3 regions of the Pseudomonas sp. 3MAES_34.3B genome follow, and region 1 is predicted to be linked to each of the others. Evidence: predicted binding sites of a transcription regulator. Region 1 holds the regulator's gene; each other region holds the start of a gene.
What was found. The regulator sigma-54, encoded in region 1, starts transcription at its own class of promoters, with help from an activator protein. The targets are predictions, from matches to a motif close to ANTGGCATNNANNTTGCTNT.

Region 1 (2,266 bases):
CGCAAGGCACTGGAAAGCCTGCTTCAGGAATTCCATATCACGCATATCCGTGACAACCGTGGCATGAGCCTGTCCGGTGGCGAGCGCCGTCGCGTGGAAATCGCCCGCGCCCTGGCCACCGCGCCCAAGTTCATCCTGCTCGATGAACCCTTTGCCGGCGTGGACCCGATCTCCGTGGGCGATATCAAACAGATCATCCACCACCTCAAGGCCAAGGGCATCGGCGTGCTCATTACCGACCACAACGTACGCGAAACCCTGGATATCTGTGAAATCGCCTATATTGTGAACGATGGCCAATTGATTGCAGAGGGCGATTCGGCGACTATCCTTGCCAATGACCTGGTGAAGGAAGTGTACCTGGGGCACGAGTTCCGGCTTTAAGGGCTCCAAGTGTAAAGACCCCTAGGCAAACGTGGCAGTTTCGGGCATATAATTTGCTTAAGTTCAGGCGCTCCGTTGGAGCGCCCGTTGTGGATGGCGCCTAGCGCCGGCAAACAGGGTGTCAAGCTCACGCCATGAAACCATCGCTTGTCCTTAAAATGGGCCAGCAACTGACGATGACACCGCAGTTGCAACAGGCCATCCGCCTTCTCCAGCTTTCTACCCTGGACCTCCAGCAGGAGATTCAGGAGGCGCTCGAGTCCAACCCCATGCTCGAACGCCAGGAAGACGGCGACGACTTCGATAGCGCCGACCCGCTGGCCGACAAAGCCGAACACTCCGGGCCGGCCGAACCCCAGGAAACACCTTTCCAGGAAACCAGCTTCCAGGAGACCTCCAGCGCGCCCGAGGGCGGCGAAGAGGCGGACTGGAGCGAGCGGATTCCCGATGAGCTTCCCGTGGACACGGCCTGGGAGGACATCTACCAGACCAGCGCCAGCAGCCTGCCCAGCGGGGATGACGACGACTGGGATTTCACCACTCGCACGTCCGTTGGAGAAAGCCTGCAGAGCCACTTGCTGTGGCAACTGAACCTGGCGCCGATGTCCGACAATGACCGGCTGATCGCGGTCACCCTGATCGACTGCATCAACAACCAGGGCTACCTCGAAGAGACCCTCGAGGAAATCTGTGCGTCGTTCGACCCCGAACTGGACATCGAGCTCGATGAAGTCGAAGCCGTGCTTCACCGCATCCAACAGTTCGAGCCTGCCGGGATCGCCGCGCGCAACCTGGGCGAATGCCTGGCCTTGCAACTGCGCCAACTGCCTGCGAAAACCCCTTGGTTGGCCGAGGCCCAGCGGCTGGTCACCGATTACATCGAGCTGCTCGGCAGCCGTGACTACAGCCAACTGATGCGCAAGATGAAGCTCAAGGAAGATGAGCTTCGGCAGGTGATCGAGCTCATCCAGAGCCTGAACCCACGCCCCGGTTCGCAGATCGAGTCCAGCGAGCCCGAGTACGTGGTGCCGGACGTTATCGTGCGCAAGGACAGCGACCGCTGGCTGGTGGAACTCAACCAGGAGTCTGTGCCGCGGTTGCGGGTAAACCCCCAATACGCCGGCTTTGTGCGCCGGGCGGACAGCAGCGCGGACAATACCTTCATGCGCAATCAGCTGCAGGAAGCGCGCTGGTTCATCAAAAGCCTGCAAAGCCGCAACGAGACCCTCATGAAGGTGGCTACCCAGATCGTGGAGCACCAGCGAGGCTTCCTCGATTACGGCGACGAGGCGATGAAACCGCTGGTACTGCATGACATTGCCGAAGCCGTGGGCATGCACGAATCGACGATTTCCCGGGTAACGACGCAGAAGTACATGCACACCCCCCGCGGGATATACGAGCTGAAATACTTTTTCTCCAGCCACGTCAGCACCTCGGAAGGCGGTGAATGCTCGTCCACAGCCATCCGGGCGATCATCAAGAAACTGGTGGCGGCGGAAAATCAGAAAAAGCCGTTGAGTGACAGCAAGATCGCTGGTTTACTGGAGGCACAGGGCATTCAGGTAGCACGCCGCACTGTCGCCAAGTACCGCGAATCCCTCGGGATTGCGCCGTCCAGCGAACGCAAGCGGTTGATGTAGCCTGGTTCCGAAGCGCGCGTAGTCGCTGGCACAAGGCACGTAAGCCAGCGCCGCACCTCGGGATGCCACCAGCGTTTCAGTGGCAGGTTTCGCCTGCCTCTTTATGCACTGGCAATAAGGAGAAGCGGTATGCAAGTCAACATCAGTGGGCATCAACTGGATGTGACCGAAGCCATGCGTAGCTACATGACCGAAAAACTTGCCAAGCTCGAACGGCACTGCGACAAGATCACCAACGT
Region 2 (2,266 bases), 730 kb from region 1:
GCATCAAAAGCCTGGGTGAACTGGTGCAGCGCATCCAGACCCAGCCCAGGGGCGGCCTGCGTGAGCAGGTAGTGGATGCCATGACCACCAACGAAACCCTGTGGTTTCGCGACACCTACCCCTTCGAGGTCATGAAAAACAAGGTGCTCCCGGAGCTGGTGAAGGCCAACCCCGGCCAGCGCCTGCGCATCTGGTCGGCGGCCTGTTCGTCGGGGCAGGAACCCTATTCGCTGTCCATGACGGTAGAGGAGTTCACCCAGGCCAACCCCGGTCAGCTCAAAGGTGGGGTGCAGATCACCGCCACGGACTTGTCGCCGTCGATGCTCATCAACTGCAAAAGCGGCGAATACGACAGCCTGGCCATCGGCCGCGGCTTGTCCCCGGAACGCCTGCAGCGCTACTTCGATGTAAAGCCCGGCAACCGCTGGGCCGTGAAGGCGCCGATCCGCAGTCGCATCGACTTCCGCCCGATCAACCTGCTTGAAAGCTACATGTCGCTGGGCAAGTTCGACGTGGTGTTCTGCCGCAACGTGCTGATCTATTTCTCGGCGGAGGTAAAGAAGGACATCCTCTCGCGCATCCACGGCACGCTGAAGCCAGGCGGGTACCTGTTCCTTGGCGCATCCGAAGCCCTCAATGGGTTGCCGGACAAGTACAAGATGGTCCAGTGCAGCCCGGGCATCATTTACCAGGCGATCTGATTGCCGCTGCGCCGCCGGAATTCCACCGGCGGCGTTTTTACTTTCTCAGCATCCGGTCGGGCAACTGTTCCTGTAGGGAGCGACAGGGCCGGCCATCCGGCGAAGCTCGCGAATCAGGTCCTTTCGCGAGCTTCGCCCGCTTCCTACAAGAATGTTTTGATCGCCTTCCCCCGTCGCCCCCTGTTGGTCCCCCTCTTGCAACTCTCCCCTCAACGGCAGCTTTTCTGACGCCGACCTTGCCGCTTTGCCGCTTGCCACCGGAAACAACTTGCCGCTTTTCTGGCGACAAATTTCAGCCTTGGCGGCGTAACCCTTCTAAAACAAGGGGTTAGAAAGTTGGCACAGCAGTTGCTATATCTCGATCAGCACACAAAGTTTCGTCGCAGAGGTACCAACCATGGGCATCAGTTTCGACAAGGCACTCGGCATTCATGAGCAGGCGCTGAATTTCCGCGCCCAGCGCGCCGAGGTATTGGCCAACAACCTGGCCAACGCCGATACGCCTAACTACAAGGCACGCGACCTGGACTTCTCTTCGGTTCTGGCGGCTCAAGCCGACAAGACCCAGAACGGCAGCTTTGGCTTGGAGCGTACGAACAGCATGCACATCGATGCCGAGGGCCTGGGCAACGACGACGGTACCTTGCAGTACCGCGTACCTACCCAGCCTTCCCTGGATCAGAACACCGTGGACGCGCAGATCGAAAACGCGAACTACGCCAAGAACGCAGTGGACTTCCAGGCAAGCTTCACCTTGCTGAACAACAAATTCAAAGGCCTGGTCACGGCCATCAAAGGAGAGTAATCGATGTCTCTTTCCAGCGTATTCAACATTGCCGGCACCGGCATGAGCGCCCAGACCACTCGCCTCAACACCGTGGCCAGCAACATCGCCAACGCCGAGACCGTGTCGTCCAGCGTCGACCAGACCTACCGTGCTCGCCACCCGGTGTTCGCCACCGTGATGTCCGAGCAGGCCGGCGGCACCAGCGGCAGCAGTTCGCTGTTCGAAGACCAGGGCGAAGCAGGGCAGGGCGTGCAGGTGTCCGGGATCGTCGAAGACCAGAGCAACCTCGAACCACGCTACGAACCGAACAACCCAGCGGCGAACAAGGACGGGTATGTGTACTACCCGAACGTGAACGTCGTTGAAGAAATGGCAGACATGATCTCCGCCAGCCGGTCTTTCCAGACCAACGCCGAGATCATGAACACCGCTAAAACCATGATGCAGAAAGTACTGACGCTGGGTCAGTAAGCCAAGGGATAAACCATGACTACCACCACTGACAGCACCAGCGCCTCGATCCTGTCGCAATACGCGGTTTCGGGCACCACCGGCACGTCGTCCACTTCGTCCTCGTCGTCCAGCTCCACCACGGGCACCGAGACCATGGGCAAGGACACGTTCCTGCAACTGCTCGTGACCCAGATGAAGAACCAGAACCCGCTCGACCCTCAGGACAACTCTGAGTTCGTGGCGCAGTTGGCACAGTTCAGTAGCGTTGAAGGCATCAACAACCTCAACGATACCGTGTCTGGCCTGGCCACCAACTACACCTCGA
Region 3 (2,266 bases), 2.1 Mb from region 1:
GCATCGGAAAGGCGCTTAAGGTAGTTAGCCTGTCGGCGGTTCGCAAGCCAGCCCATCGGCTTTATTTCAGGGCAACACCGGCGGAACAACCCTGCCAGCCGCCCGGTCCACTATGGGCAGGCACGAGGCCTCTTATCCTTACAATCACGGCCCGAAGGAGATACCAATGAGAAAGTGGGAGATCACCTTCCTAGACCACAAGGGCATCATCGACCGCCTGGAGCTTGCTTCTGATAGCCAGCCTACTGCTGAAGAAGCGGCTGTGGCGGTGCGTACAAAACTGTTCCCAGTTACCGCAAAGGCGGATCTCAACGATTTCGAAGGCCGCGTGGAGGCTCCCGCGGTCAAATGGCTGGAAGAACAGAATGGGGTGAAAATCACCGACATCACTGAAAAGGCCTGAGCCGCAAGCGCCTCCCTTTACCTTCAAACGCTTCATGCAAGTGACCGGCGTGGCCGGTAACACGGAAAGTCTATCCATCGCTTTCAGGAGGACGAGACATGAGCACTGTTTACCAGGAAGACATCAGTACGGTGTTGCTCCGGAAAATGAAAGAAGGTGGCTTTGACTTCGCCGCCATCCATCCCATCGAATTTTATGCGGTGTTCCCTGACGAAGACGGCGCCCGCGCCGCCGCTGGTCAGTTCAGGGGCGAGTCCCTCAACGCCCAGGTGATGGAGCGCCCGGATGGCGCCTGGCACCTTGAATTGTCAAAGTTGATGTATGCCACTCGATTCGGAATCGGCGAGTTCGAACACGACTTCGGATGCGTGGTAGAGCCGCTTGGCGGCGAGATAGAAGGCTGGGGCGTCAAACACAGGTTGCCCGGGCATCGCGTGTAAATCTGTTTCCCAAAAAAAAAGGCCACCTCAAGGGTGGCCGAACGGGAAAGTGAAGGGGGTCGGTGGCAGGTACGAACAGGCGCCAAGTTTGCTCTTGATGGGCCAGATGTGTGAAATCAACCGCGACTATATAGGTCATAGCCATAAGCCTTTAACGGGGATTGCGTCCCTGTGAGGCGTGGCCTTTGTTCCCCTGCTTGCGCTTGCACGGTTTTAGTGCGGTTCTTGCCCCTGCGGTAAGTGGTAACCGCAGCGGGTACCGTGGTGCTTGAGGTTGAGAGTGCTGGCACGGGGCTTGCGACAAAGGTATGTCCAGGTGACAAGGAGCACGGCATGAGCCGCACCTTTTATGACGAGATGTACGACGCGGACGGCCATGTTCGCCCGCACTATCAGGCTTTTGCCCAATGGCTTGCCCGCACCCCTGAAGAGCTCCTGTCGCAACGGCGCCGTGAAGCCGACCTGCTGTTTCACCGTGCCGGTATCACGTTTACCCTCTATGGTGACGAACAAGGCACCGAGCGGCTGATCCCGTTCGATATCATCCCGCGCAGCATTCCGGCCAGTGAATGGCGAGTGGTGGAGCGCGGCTGCATCCAGCGCGTGAAGGCGCTGAACATGTTCCTCGCTGACCTTTACCACGACCAGCGCATCATCAAGGCTGGCGTGATACCAGCGGAGCAGGTACTGGCCAACGAGCAATATCAGCTGGCGATGCAAGGGCTGGATCTGCACCGGGACGTGTATTCGCACATTTCAGGTGTGGATTTGGTGCGCGATGGCGACGGCAGCTATTACGTACTGGAAGACAACCTGCGTACCCCCAGCGGCGTGAGCTATATGCTCGAAGACCGCAAGATGATGATGCGCCTTTTCCCGGAATTGTTCGCGGCGCAGCGGATCGCACCGGTCGACCACTACCCCAGCCTGTTACTGGACACGCTTAAAAGCTCCAGCCCCCTGGACGACCCCAGCGTAGTGGTGCTCACGCCGGGCCGCTTCAACAGTGCCTTCTTCGAACACGCGTTTCTGGCGCGGGAAATGGGGGTGGAACTGGTGGAGGGCGCAGACCTCTTCGTTCGCGACGAAAAGGTGTACATGCGCACCACCCACGGCCCGCAGCAGGTGGATGTGATCTATCGCCGGCTGGACGATGCGTTTCTGGACCCGCTCGCGTTCAACCCGGACTCGATGCTGGGCGTGCCCGGGCTGCTGGTGGCCTATCGCTCCGGCAACGTGGTGCTGGCCAATGCCATCGGCACCGGCGTAGCGGATGACAAGTCGGTGTACCCCTTCGTGACGGACATGATCCGGTTTTATCTGGATGAAGAACCGATTCTCAAGAATGTGCCGACCTGGCAGTGCCGCAAGCCCGATGAGCTATCCCATGTGCTGGCGCATCTGCCCGAACTGGTGGTCAAGG

Region 2: the regulator sigma-54 is predicted to act here: its motif matches at 1,037-1,056, upstream of flgB (flagellar basal body rod protein FlgB).
Region 3: the regulator sigma-54 is predicted to act here: its motif matches at 919-938, upstream of AC3Z8Y_RS05115 (circularly permuted type 2 ATP-grasp protein).

What each region holds. Positions count from the first base shown of each region.
Region 1 is NZ_CM176960.1:4,503,825-4,506,090, forward strand. Features, by position in the region: gene lptB (LPS export ABC transporter ATP-binding protein) at 1-384, shown strand, start outside; gene AC3Z8Y_RS20100 (RNA polymerase factor sigma-54) at 519-2,027, shown strand; gene hpf (ribosome hibernation-promoting factor, HPF/YfiA family) at 2,157-2,266, shown strand, end outside.
Region 2 is NZ_CM176960.1:3,776,686-3,778,951, reverse strand. Features, by position in the region: gene cheR (protein-glutamate O-methyltransferase CheR) at 1-701, shown strand, start outside; gene flgB (flagellar basal body rod protein FlgB) at 1,099-1,506, shown strand; gene flgC (flagellar basal body rod protein FlgC) at 1,510-1,959, shown strand; gene flgD (flagellar hook assembly protein FlgD) at 1,975-2,266, shown strand, end outside.
Region 3 is NZ_CM176960.1:1,137,568-1,139,833, forward strand. Features, by position in the region: gene AC3Z8Y_RS05105 (hypothetical protein) at 167-403, shown strand; gene AC3Z8Y_RS05110 (ribonuclease E inhibitor RraB) at 502-843, shown strand; gene AC3Z8Y_RS05115 (circularly permuted type 2 ATP-grasp protein) at 1,177-2,266, shown strand, end outside.